4 regions of the Shewanella sp. SM71 genome follow, and region 1 is predicted to be linked to each of the others. Evidence: predicted binding sites of a transcription regulator. Region 1 holds the regulator's gene; each other region holds the start of a gene.
The links. The regulator sigma-54, encoded in region 1, starts transcription at its own class of promoters, with help from an activator protein. The targets are predictions, from matches to a motif close to GTTGGCACGNNNNTNGNNT.

Region 1 (3,168 bases):
CAGCTTTATCGCTTCTTGCAAAGAGACTCGGCTCTTCGACAAAGGATGCAAACGGCGGGTTTCGCTGTAACGCTTGAGCAGAATTTTATCGCTGGAGTTAAGGAAGAAGCTCGTTAACTCAGTATCTGGAGGTAGGCTAGCGAGTTGTTTTACTAAGACCTTATCCTGCTCAGGCATGTTACGCACGTCGACACTGATGGCGACGAGATCGTTACTGCCTTTGAGTTGCTCAAGCAAACTGCCAATCAATGGCAAGGGAAGGTTATCGACACAATAATAGCCGAGATCTTCGAGTACCCTAAGGGCGACAGATTTGCCTGAGCCTGAGCGGCCCGACACTATGACCAGTTTCATCCAGTGATTACCTGATAGAGTTCCGTTTCATCATGCGTCTTGCGTAATTGCTTTAATATTTGCTTGTCGCTCAGCTTTTCGGCCATGCAAGACAAGGTACTTAAGTGCTGCTGACATTGGTCTGCAGGCACCAGTAGTGCAAATAAAATATCAACAGGTTGCTTATCGATAGCATCAAATGCTATCGGCTCTTCACACTTAATTAGTATGGCAATGGGCTGATCTATATCGGCTAGTCGACCATGTGGAATGGCGATGCCGTTACCTATACCTGTGCTCCCCATCTTTTCGCGCGCCACTAGGCTTTCGAATATCTCTTGAGATGAGAGGGTCGGGTACTGGGCAGCGACTAAGTCGCTGATGAGTTCCAGTACCTTTTTCTTGCTGCCCGGAGTGGCGCAGGTAGTGCACTCCGGCCGCAGTATGGTACAAAGTTCCATTATTAGTGTTTTGTTAACTTCTCTTTGTGTTTAATAACCTGACGGTCAAGCTTGTCAATCAGGGCGTCTATAGCGGCATACATGTCAGCATGCTCTGAAGTTGCAAAAACTTCACCACCTATGAGGTTTATTCTCGCTTCAGCAATCTGTTGCATTTTCTCAACATTGAGCACAACGTGCACATTATTGATCTGTTCGAAATGGCGTTCAAGTTTTGAAAACTTTTCTTCTACATATGCACGTAACGATTCGGTAATTTCGATATGGTGCCCACTTAGGTTTATTTGCATAGAAACGTCCTCCGATATCCACTGTAGGTTATAAACTTTTACGCTGATTAGAAGGTGGAATAAGCATAGCCTCTCGGTACTTCGCAATGGTTCTGCGGGCTACGTTGATCCCTTGTTCTGCCAGAAGTTGTGCCATCTTACTATCGCTTAATGGTTTTTTCTGGTTTTCCGCTGCCACCAGTTTCTTTATAAAGGCTCTGATTGCTGTGGATGAGCACTCACCACCATCGTCAGTACCGACGTGGCTAGAGAAGAAGTATTTTAGTTCAAAAAGTCCCTTAGGGGTATGCATGTATTTTTGAGTTGTGACCCGTGAGATGGTGGACTCATGCATTTCTACCGCTTCGGCAATATCGTTAAGCACCATAGGCTTCATGGCTTCTTCACCGTACTCAAAGAAACCCTGCTGATATTGCACTATGCAATTAGCAACTTTAAGCAAAGTATCGTTACGACTTTCTAGGCTCTTAATAAACCATTTAGCCTCTTGCAGATGGCCGCGAATAAATTGGCTATCGGCTTGGTTTTTGGTACTGCGTGCCATAGAAGCATAATGTTGATTTACATTGATTTTTGGCATGCAGTCAGGATTAAGCTCAACGACCCAGCGGCCATTTTTCTTCGACACAGACACATCTGGGATAACGTATTCGTCATTATTGGGCGTGATCAACAAACCTGGGCGAGGATTGAGGGTTTGGATGAGTGCTATACCATCCCTTAATTCATCCTCTTTTAATTTAGTCTTACGCATCAACAACCTAAAGTCTCGTGCGGCGATCAGATCTAAATGATCTTTGATCAGCATGCGGGCGTTTTCTAGGTTGGGCGTGTCAGCGGCGAAATGCGACAGTTGGATCAGCAGGCATTCACTTAAATCACGGGCGGCAACGCCTATGGGATCAAAATGCTGAATACGCTTGAGTACGGCTTCGACTTCGTCAAGCTCAACTTCAGGATTGCCCATGGCTTCGAGAATTTCTTCAGTGCTTTGGGTGAGATAGCCCTGATCGTCGATGGCATCAATAATGGCGGTGGCAATGGCTAAATCGGTTTCAGAAAACGGCGTGAGGTTTTTTTGCCATTCTAAGTGTTCGTACAAACCTTCACTGGTCTCGCCTTGGAAGGGCATATCGTCTTCACGACTGCCGCCGGGGCCTGAGTTTGGGGAGGCGGTAAACACTTCATCCCATGTGGTGTCCATGGGGAGCTCATCGGGCATGGATTCTTTGGTTAGCGACTCTGCCGTGTCTATGGTGGAGCTGTCTTTTTCTGGTGGCAGAGTGCTAGATTCACTGAAGTCCGTATCGGATAGCGTTTGGTTTACAGGGGTTTTAGTGGCGTCGAATTGATCCTCTTCCAGCTCGAGAAGGGGATTAGAATCTAATGCTTGCTGGATCTCTTGCTGCAGTTCTAATGACGACAGTTGCAACAGACGTATGGCCTGTTGTAATTGTGGCGTCATGGTTAACTGTTGACCCAGTTTGAGCTGGAGTGACGCTTTCATGTTACCGCTGATCCCTACGTTATTATTGTTGGATGAGGTCGCTTATTATTATCTTGAGTGAAGCCCAATGGCGGTATAAATTGCCTCCATTGGCTTCGCTCGATTAACTATAGCCTGAATTGTTCACCTAAGTACACAGCCCTAACTTGCTGATTGTCTAAGATCTCTGCTGGAGTTCCTTCGGCAATCAGGTTTCCGTGACTCACAATATAAGCATGTTCACATACATCTAATGTCTCGCGGACATTATGGTCTGTGATCAGTACGCCAAGGCCGCGACTTTTGAGTTGTTCGATAATCTTCTTGATGTCGATAACCGAAATAGGATCGACGCCGGCAAACGGTTCATCGAGCAAAATGAACTTAGGATTAGCGGCTAAAGCCCGCGCAATTTCGACGCGACGACGTTCGCCACCCGACAATGACATGCCTTGGCTGTCACGGATGTGGGTGATATGAAACTCTTCGAGCAGATGTTCTAGTTCTTCTTCTCGTTCTTCGTTTTTAAGTTCTTTACGAGTTTGCAGTACGGCCATGATGTTGTCATGAACAGTTAGCTTACGAAAGATACTGGCTT
Region 2 (3,168 bases), on a different contig from region 1:
ACGGCCAACACAAGATATCTAGCCATGATGTTTGCCTCTATAAATTCTGAGTCACATAAGACAGCATCTGATCTACCGCTGAAATCACTTTGGAGTTCATCTCGTAAATGCGCTGACTTTCGATAAGGTTCACCAGTTCCTCGGTCACGTTCACGTTAGAGGTTTCTAAGGCGCCTTGACGAATAGCACCCATACCATCTAACGAAGCGGTACCTTGAATTGGCGTGCCGCTCGCACCAGTTTCCGTATATAAGTTTTGTCCCATAGGATCTAGACCCGATGGATTAATAAAATCCGTCATAGTCAACTGACCCACGACTTGGTTCTCAGCGGTACCCGGCGTTTTTACTGAAACTTCACCCTCCGCTGAAACGGTAATACTGGTCGCATTATCAGGAATAGTGATCGCGGGTTGTAGCAAATAGCCAGAACCTGGCGTCACAATCTGACCCGTATCATCTAAGGTAAACTGACCATTTCGAGTATAAGCAGTGGTTCCATCAGGAAGCTGTATTTCAAAAAATCCAGGACCTTCAATCATGAGATCCAGTGAGTTATCCGTCGTCAGCATGTTACCCTGAGTAAACATTTTTTGAGTAGCGACGACTTTCGTACCCGCACCTATGTTTAATCCGTTGGGTAGCTTAGTGTTAGATGCACTAACACCACCTGCTTGGTTAACTGTTTGATAGAGTAAATCTTCAAATACTGCGCGGCTTTTTTTGTAGCCCACAGTGCTAGCGTTCGCTACGTTGTTTGAAATCACTGAAATATCAGTTTGCTGTGCGTCTAAGCCAGTTTTACTAATCCATAACGCCGGATGCATAATCTATCTCCTAACTAATACGCATTAATGAGGATGAAGCGCGATCATTCTCTTCCGCGGTTTTCATCATCTTGACTTGCAATTCAAACTGGCGCTGAAGATCAATCAAAGACACCATTTCATCAACAGGGTTAACGTTACTGCCCTCTACGGCACCACTTTCAACTGCGACGAAAGGGTCAGCTGGTGCTGGTTCGCCTGACATTTGTCGAAATAATCCATCTTCACCACGCATCATCTGCGCATTGCCGGGATTAACTAACTTCAATCTAGCCACTTCTTCTATCACTTCAGCAGTCGCCCCCTGAGGGCGAACAGACACTATGCCATCCTGTGAAATTGACACTTTATCAATAGGTAATGGCAGCACTATCGGGCCAGCGTCCCCCATCACGGGATTGCCTCTGTCGTTATACAACATGCCCGTCGCATCGAAACTGAGACTACCTGAACGGGTATAAGCTTCACTGCCATCTTTCGCCTGAACGGCAAACCAGCCATCGCCTTTAATGGCAACATCGAGATCCCGTCCAGTGGTTTTTATCGGACCAGAGCGAAAATTAGCTGACGGAGATTCTGTCATCGCAAACACCCTTGAAGGCAACCCTTCACCGAAGGCTTGCATCGATCTGGCCTGCGCCATATCTGATTTAAAACCATCGGTATTAGCATTGGCTAAGTTGTTCGCACGGAGTGCCAGCTCATTCATATTTTGCTTAGCGCCACTCATGGCGACATAAAGGAATTTGTCCACAGACTGCTCCGTCAAATTTTCTACATGACAATAGCCAAGCAAGCATCATGCCAACAAATAATAACGTTTAATTTACTGATAGAATTGAAAAATATGAAAATGAAGTGATTTGACGGCAGGATAAAGGCTAAGTGTTGCCACTGGCGGCAACACTTAGTTAAACAAAGTAATGATTAGCGGATTTGTAATACGGTTTGTTGCAGCGTGTTATTCACTTCAAGGGTACGAGAGTTCGCTTGGAAGTTACGCTGTGCCGAAATTAAATCGACCAGTTCAGTCGTCAAATCAATGTTCGATTGCTCTAGCGCCGATGAACTGATGCTACCAAAAGTTCCACTATTTGCCTCACCCGCTAACGCTGGACCTGAAGCTAAACTGGCTTTCCACGACGTATTACCCACTTGCGTTAAACCTTGTTCGTTAGCAAAACGAACTAAAGCAACCCGTGCTAAAGGCACGGTTGAACCATTAGAATAACTCGCGGTCACTAAACCATCTTCGCCGATTTCAACGTTAGTTAAGCGACCTACAGTCGTACCATCTTGCGTCAACTCAGTTGCACCAAAAGGAGCAGCATATTGCGTTGGGGCATTAAACTTCACAGTCAACTCTTGAGTACCATCGGCACCTGGCCCTAAAACACCCGCACCACTGACGCCCAAAGCCTCAGTCTTGACTATAGCAGGATCACTACCAGTGTAGACACCAACAGAATTGAACTTGAGTACAGAGCCTTTCCAACCACCAGCAGTTTGAGCTGTGCCCGTTGCATCAGGTGTACCATCGCCGGTGGTATCTGTTTGATAAGTACCAGCAGGACCGGCTAGATCTACTTGCTTTCCATCAACAGCATAGTAAGCCACCCAATTGTTCTCACCATTGTACGAACCATCTTTGGGCTTAACAAAATAAGTGGTCATAATATGTGGCTCACCGAGTGAGTCATAAATTGTCATTGATGTAACGTTATTGTAGGTTTTTGCATCTAGAGGATCGAATGCCGCGGGGTCGAGTGCACTTTCCTTAGCATTTAAGTTCATTTGTAAAGTAACATTCTCAGTCTTTACAGGGCTACCCGCAGTGTCTGGTATTTGTACCGGCTTAGCCGTCGTTAAACTCACTGATGTTGAGTTCCCATCTTTATCCACTGGGAAAGTTTGCAAATAATTACCAGCAGAATCAACCATGTAATTATTTTTATCTACCTTAAATGCTCCAGCACGGGTAAACGAGTGGTCTAATGTACCCAGTTCAGAAGCAGTAACGAAAAAGCCACCCCCTTTAATCGCCATATCAAGGGAGTTATTCGTCAACTGTAAGCTACCTTGATGGAATTGCTGTGCCACTTGGCTCGTCGCAACACCACCACCGACAGCAGTTTTAGCATTTGAAAAAATAGAATTAGCGTAAACATCCGCAAATTCAGCACGGGACTCTTTAAAGCCAATGGTGTTCGCATTAGCAATGTTATTCGCCGTAGTGTTTAAATCTTTCTGCGCGGCAGAAATGCCACTCAATGCAATGTTAAACGACATAATTCACCTCTACACTTGACTCAATTCATTTATGAGCGACTTACGCCCAATTC
Region 3 (3,168 bases), on a different contig from region 1:
GATTAGCGGCATATCGTAAGGTTTGCGAAAGTGGTAACCAGCAAAATGAGACATTAACTGATCAAGATTAGGGTTTGGCTGACCATCGGAGAGAAAAATAAACTCAATATTTGACATGGCCGCATTATCCAGCAGCACAAGGTAATCTTCACGACTAAGACTGGATAACTCAATAATGGCAACATCGACGTGATTTGCCTCTAGCTGCTCTATCCAAGGCAAGTCATCGACACTGCGTAGCTTATTAAAGTCAGCAGCGCCAGCAAGTTCGATGATTGCTTGCTCGGCGCCAACATCCTGCAAGTGATAAAAAAGTGTCAGTCGAGCCATGCGTATCTACTCCCTGTATGAAAAACTACTGTATGTCAGCCATGAAATTTTAACAACAGCAACGGTAATAGTTGCCGATGTTCTAAGATGATATCTCGATGAACTGAGAATATCAGTCTAAAAATCAGCCTGTTAAAATATCATTAAAAACGAGAACAGAATATGCATGGTAGCTGAACGAAACGAAATCAGTTTACCCAAGCAGTTAAACAATCTATGTCGAACACTGGCATTAGGAGGCCCATAATGAAGTCTAATGTTGTGCAACATCAGACTGATATCCGCGCCGATATCATGTTGATCGATGAAATCATCAAGCTGAATCAGGAAGGACTCACATTTTACAACCAAGCGAGGAGGTATGTCGAAGACTATAATCTTAAGCGTGTTTTTTCCGCCAAAGCTAACATCCATCAACGAATGTTAACTCGGTTTGAACAGCTGAGACGTTTGGCTGACGAGCCAATTAATGGCCTAAGTCACACCGTGCCCGTCACTTATACTCAAGCAACAGAATTGCTGCAACAGTGCCAAATTTCGCAGGCTATGACCGCCCTTGTCGATATAGAGCAGCAAGTGCTAATCCAAATAAAACAAGCAGTAAGGCAAGCGCATCAGCCACAACTTGCAAACCAACTTGCAGAGGGTGCCGCTTGGCTGCAAATGAGTTACGACGGTACGGGATCGCTCAATCACCATTAATTCCCTGTCGCTAAGTGAGCCATATTTAACCGACTCCCCTCCACTTTTACTACAGACATAATACCGCACTGATGAGTGCGGTTTTTTATGCTCGAATGATGGCTCAGCATGCCAGAAAAAATTACACTTTGTCGGTAAAAAAGACCGACCTAAAGGAAAATGCTAAGGTATAAAAACGCCAGATAAAAAAATTAAAACATTAAAAATCATTAACTTAAAAACATTGGCACGATTGGCGCATTATCTAGCTTCGAGAAAACAACGGAGGATATGATTATGAAAACTACAACAGCATCAGTACTAGTGGCTTTACTTGTCGGTTCAATCAGTTTAAATGTGGCCGCCGCCCAAGATTGGAAAGGCGGAACCAAGGATGCGTGGATCGATGGTAAAGCAGAAACCACTTTACTGCTCAACACGAATCTCAATTCCTTCGACATCATTACAGATGTCAAAGATGGTAAAGTGACATTAACAGGTAAAGTGGAAAGCAGTGTGGATAAAGCCCTCGCCACAGAGCTCATCAAAAGCTTAGATGGAGTGAAAGATGTCGATAACCAACTCACTGTGATGAATGAAAAAGAAGGCACCAGTGAAGTTGTTGCCACCTTAACTGACTCTAAAGTTGCCACAGTCATCAAAACGCGTTTACTGTTTTCAACTGACGTATCCGGCACCCAAATTAATGTGGATGTTGCCAATGGCATAGTCACATTGAAAGGTGAAGTTGCCAGCGATGCAGAACGTCAACTAGCACTGAAAATTGCCGAAAATACCGACGATGTGAAAAAGGTCGTTGATAAAATTAAAGTTGTTAAAAAAGTGTCTTAACTCTCGCGACAACGGCATTTTTTAAATTAAACGTATTTTAAGTAACAGCACACAGATCTAGACTCAAGGTTCGATAGTGCTTTATGAAAAAAGAATCAAAAAAACCAGCCTCAGCTGGTTTTTTTATGCCCATTTTCAGACCCAATCGAAAAGACTTACTCGCTTAAATTAAGAAGGGTGAATTCAGATGACTCGAATGATCATAAAGGAGAAGAGTTACAGAACACTGAGCTAAAACGCAGGCGTTACTCAAGCTTCAAAGTCAAACTAAGCTTCAAAGCCAAACTGGAATGCATAAAAATGTTGGCCATTCTCAATATTGATGGTCATAGTGCCAGTTAACCCCTGCAACTCCCCCGCCCCAGAATGGGGTATCACTTCTAAGATCAGACGATTTTGTCCATCGGTCATAATGCCAAAATGTTGTAATACAAAACTGCCCTGCTTACCGCACAAGTTGCCAACCACTTGTTCAATGGCCACATAGCCAGCTGAGCCCTTGACTGACGTCATAGCACTGAGCATTTCCTCCTTGCTGCGCCCCTCAAGCTCACCATAAAAGGTTTTATCTAAGCCCATACGCCTAACGTCACACCACCAATGCCAGTAGCATAGGGGCTATCTGGAGTGAGCTTAACATCAAATTTCCCAGTGATTTTGCTAACTTGCATGACACTCTCCTTGTCGAAATCTTATGCTGACCTATTACCTGCTAACGCTTGCTATTGAAGCAAACATCACCCACAGACCGAAAAACAACTTAGCATAAGCCTGCGCAGATCCATAATGGCATTTACACGCTACTTATGTATGCTGGTCTCACTCACTATCATCTCTATGGTTTTGACTATTTCAGGGCTTTCAGACATGGGTTGGTCAGACGCTCTATCGCGATAAGTCACAGCAATTTTGAATGGGGCTTCGAAAGGATAAACAGGTTCAATACTATCCACTTCGATTCGATCGCCAAGCATGACACTGCCTAAGTGTTTCAAGCTATTGAGCTTAAAATCCAGATTAAACAATCCAAGATACCAAAATACGCCTGAACCTTGAGTCGTCACAATAAAAGGCGCCACAAAGGGCATAGTTTGCATTTTAGGATCATCTTGAATCGGTGCGTCACTTTGGGTGTCCGGCTCTAGAGCGGGATCGAAATTTAACGGTGTAATGCGCAAGTAATCGAGTAATGCTCGACCTTTTACCTCACCATCTTGGTAGTCACCCATAGCAAACTCTGTTTGCTTGATCTTAATAAAATGTGTCAGTGCAACGGACTTGCCGCCCTCAGGCAGCGTTATTTCA
Region 4 (3,168 bases), on a different contig from region 1:
TAAGAAGCCCTTTTTTTGCAAAATCACGCTGCTCTATTGCATATCGACTCTGAGCCAAACGCTCAAGCAAACCAGCAAACATCATTTGAATAATGCGGTGAGGGGATGCCACTGCTATTTCACTTTCTAAAGAAACCTTACGATATGACTGTAATGAACCTCTCATATTAGTACCTACCTATTTGCATCTATCGACTTGTATACATTGATATGACGTTGACTATTACTACCAGCATGCAATAGAGCTTGCCTGTCCAGTAAGAAAACATTGGCTTTCTCTGTACATGCTTGAGTTAATGAAAACTGTAACTGCAAATAATCTCTGTCAACAAATTGCTCATCTGCAACCAAAGCCTCAAGTAATAATTGACGCTGGCCAACAATTTCTTGCAATTTTAATACCAAAAAATCAATATTTTCATTATCTATTGATAATGTAGTCACTTGTCTAATGATTTCATTCATTTGCTCATTAAGAGAATCTAATGTGCTAACAACATTCTGTGTATTAATTTGGCTATGATGCATATATAGAATCTCTTACTCTGCCACTTTAGATAAAAAACTCATAAAATCCAAAAACTGGCAAACATCGTGTAAATCTATCTTACGGTAGGGACAATTTGGCTGATAAAATATTATCGTTTGCTCACAAGCCCTGGAAGAGAGTCGAGTCGCTGAGTTAGCATACTACCTTGAGCGTTCATCTGGCCAACAATCAAATCCATAGCATTGTACTGCTTTAATAACCTAGCTTCATAGGCCTTCATTTTTAAGGTAAGAGTCTCACGGCTATCGGTAATACGAGAAAGTTGAGTATCTAAACTTTCATCTCGACTATCTAAAATCCCCCCAGTTTTTACATAGGAGTCAGTAACATCTTTCATTCGTGTACCAAACCCAGTTTTTTCCGCTGAAAAAAAGTCGGATACGGCATTAATATCTTTACTTAGCACTTCATCAAGCTTTTTATCATCAATTTCAAGACTACCCGTCTGAGTGGTTTTTATACCCAGATTCGCTAACATCATAGAGCTATCACCACCACTCGTTGATGACAACACGCTTCTCATCTGATTTTGAACACCACGAATAACAGAATCACCCTGCAATACACCTGCTTTCTTAGTTTTTGGATCATAACCTGACATGCTAGACATCGTTTTCATTAACTCATTGTATGAATTAACAAAATCTTTGATGGCTGTTTTCGAAGAGTCACGATTAGGTTCAATTTTGAGTGTCGTTGTTTTATCTTTGTTAGCATCCGTCAATGTTAAGTTGATGCCAGTAATCGCATTCTTTACTTCGTTTGAATCAGAGGTCACTTTTAAGCCATCAACATACAAAATTGCATCTTTTGCAGGTTGTAATTCTGTCATAGTAAATGTATCAGATAATGCAGTTCCAGCGTCATCCGTGGCAGATGCTTGCACTACATTATCCTCGCCAGTCTTGTTGGATGTAAGCACTAACTGAGCACCATTGTCGCCCTTAATAATAGTCGCAGTCACTCCAACATTATCTTTAGAAGCATTGATGTTTTTCATAATGTCTTGCAGAGAGTCATCTGCACCAACCGCAACATTAAAGCTCTCACTTCCCACTGTCAGACTTAATGAGCCACTTCCTATTGGAGCCGTAACATCTGTAACTGCTGTAGAACCTAATTTATGACTTTCAGCCAACTGTTCAACAATGACTTTATAATTGCCAGCCACTGCAGTCGGGTCAACTGTTGCGGTCATAAAGTCTTTATTGGAAAGCGTACTCTTAAAACCTGTAAAGGTTTTAGCATCAGATAGAGGTTTTATTTTCTCTAAGAAATCAGACATTGCACTTTTCAATGCCCCCAGAGCAGAGATCTGAGTATTTATCTTACCTTCTTCGGCATTGAATTTAGCTTCTTTAGGCGCTTTTTCTGCATTAACTAGAGCGGTTACAATGCCGCCGATGTCCATGCCAGTACCTACACCTAATGATGTTAATCCCATATCCACCTCTGATCTGCGTCTAAAAACTTACCAATACGCATAGTTAATAGTATTAATACAGCAAAATTCACGCCAAGACTTCAGTTAATATGAATGGCTTACCACTCTAGACTGAACCTCTCATGAATGCATATTAAAAAAACTACGACTTAAACCTCTGTTTTTATTAATGCGCCTGTCACTTCAGACAGTTTTTCAGCCAAAGCAAGCGCCTCTTCACTAGGAATTTGTCGCAGCACTTCGCCAGAGTCTATATCCATAACGCTGACAACGGGCCTATCAGAACTCGCATCAACTTTAAATGCTAATCCCTTACGCATCATAGTTACCATATCCGTCAGGTCACTCGCAACCTTATCTAACTGCTCAACATTCGTTTTAGTATCTTTTGTAGACTCACCATCTTCTAGCATGTTCACGCTGTTTGATTCGCCAAACAAAGGCTTTATTGAACCACTTGACTCTTGCTGAAGAGATTGTGGAGGAGCTAATTTAAGCTCAGTCTTCAACCCCACTACATTAGATGTACTAACTGAATTAATATCCATCATGCCACCCTCTTAGTCACACTAACTGATGTACTCTGGTACTGCTAGAAAGTACTAACCTCACAGATGAAGCGCAAAGCTACACGCTTAAGCTTTATCTTCAAACATTTGCTAATCTGCTTATTACTCTATATGGATGATGCAGCTAAATGTTATTGACTAATAATCACTTTATTAACAACACTAAACTGACCATTTTAATGCACAAAGGGAAGGGTCTAAACGAACCTCCCCTCTCAGTGCCAAACACTTAGCTGTCTATCATCTCAGTATGAGATAACCGCCAATCACAATTACAGCAATGACAGGGCAACTTGTGGTAATTGGTTGGCTTGTGCCAACATAGCAGAAGATGTCTGAGACAGAATCTGTTTCTTCGTCATATCTGCAGTTTCTTTAGCAAAGTCAACGTCCTGAATACGACTACGGGCATCTGCTACGTTAGTTTGTACGTTACCCAAGTTATTGATGGTGAAGTTCATACGGTTTTGTACCGCACCTAAATCAGCACGTTGAGAGTCAATACCTGCAATTGCAGCATCAATAACAGCTAAAGCATCCTGCGCACCTGAAGCAGTGCCAATATCAACCTCTTTTACGGACGCAAGGGTTGATGTTGTTCCCGT

Region 2: flgF (flagellar basal-body rod protein FlgF) is a predicted target of sigma-54. The motif match lies at 1,617-1,635, and genes of this name have one in related genera.
Region 3: L5L97_RS01820 (BON domain-containing protein) is a predicted target of sigma-54. The motif match lies at 1,255-1,273, and genes of this name have one in related genera.
Region 4: fliD (flagellar filament capping protein FliD) is a predicted target of sigma-54. The motif match lies at 2,053-2,071, and genes of this name have one in related genera.

What each region holds. Positions count from the first base shown of each region.
Region 1 is NZ_JAKKRW010000008.1:124,642-127,809, reverse strand. It holds gene rapZ (RNase adapter RapZ) at 1-354, opposite strand, end outside; gene ptsN (PTS IIA-like nitrogen regulatory protein PtsN) at 351-794, opposite strand; gene hpf (ribosome hibernation promoting factor) at 797-1,084, opposite strand; gene L5L97_RS10090 (RNA polymerase factor sigma-54) at 1,113-2,591, opposite strand; gene lptB (LPS export ABC transporter ATP-binding protein) at 2,699-3,168, opposite strand, start outside.
Region 2 is NZ_JAKKRW010000003.1:257,909-261,076, reverse strand. It holds gene flgH (flagellar basal body L-ring protein FlgH) at 1-26, opposite strand, end outside; gene flgG (flagellar basal-body rod protein FlgG) at 38-826, opposite strand; gene flgF (flagellar basal-body rod protein FlgF) at 837-1,580, opposite strand; gene flgE (flagellar hook protein FlgE) at 1,754-3,115, opposite strand.
Region 3 is NZ_JAKKRW010000001.1:414,011-417,178, reverse strand. It holds gene L5L97_RS01830 (sigma-54 interaction domain-containing protein) at 1-330, opposite strand, end outside; gene L5L97_RS01825 (hypothetical protein) at 577-1,032, shown strand; gene L5L97_RS01820 (BON domain-containing protein) at 1,309-1,863, shown strand; partial or broken gene L5L97_RS01815 (DUF3224 domain-containing protein) at 2,131-2,534, opposite strand; gene L5L97_RS01810 (hypothetical protein) at 2,664-3,168, opposite strand, start outside.
Region 4 is NZ_JAKKRW010000006.1:242,623-245,790, forward strand. It holds gene fliS (flagellar export chaperone FliS) at 1-166, opposite strand, end outside; gene L5L97_RS08310 (flagella biosynthesis chaperone for FliD, FliT) at 175-528, opposite strand; gene fliD (flagellar filament capping protein FliD) at 639-1,994, opposite strand; gene L5L97_RS08320 (flagellar protein FlaG) at 2,144-2,545, opposite strand; partial or broken gene L5L97_RS08325 (flagellin) at 2,836-3,168, opposite strand, start outside.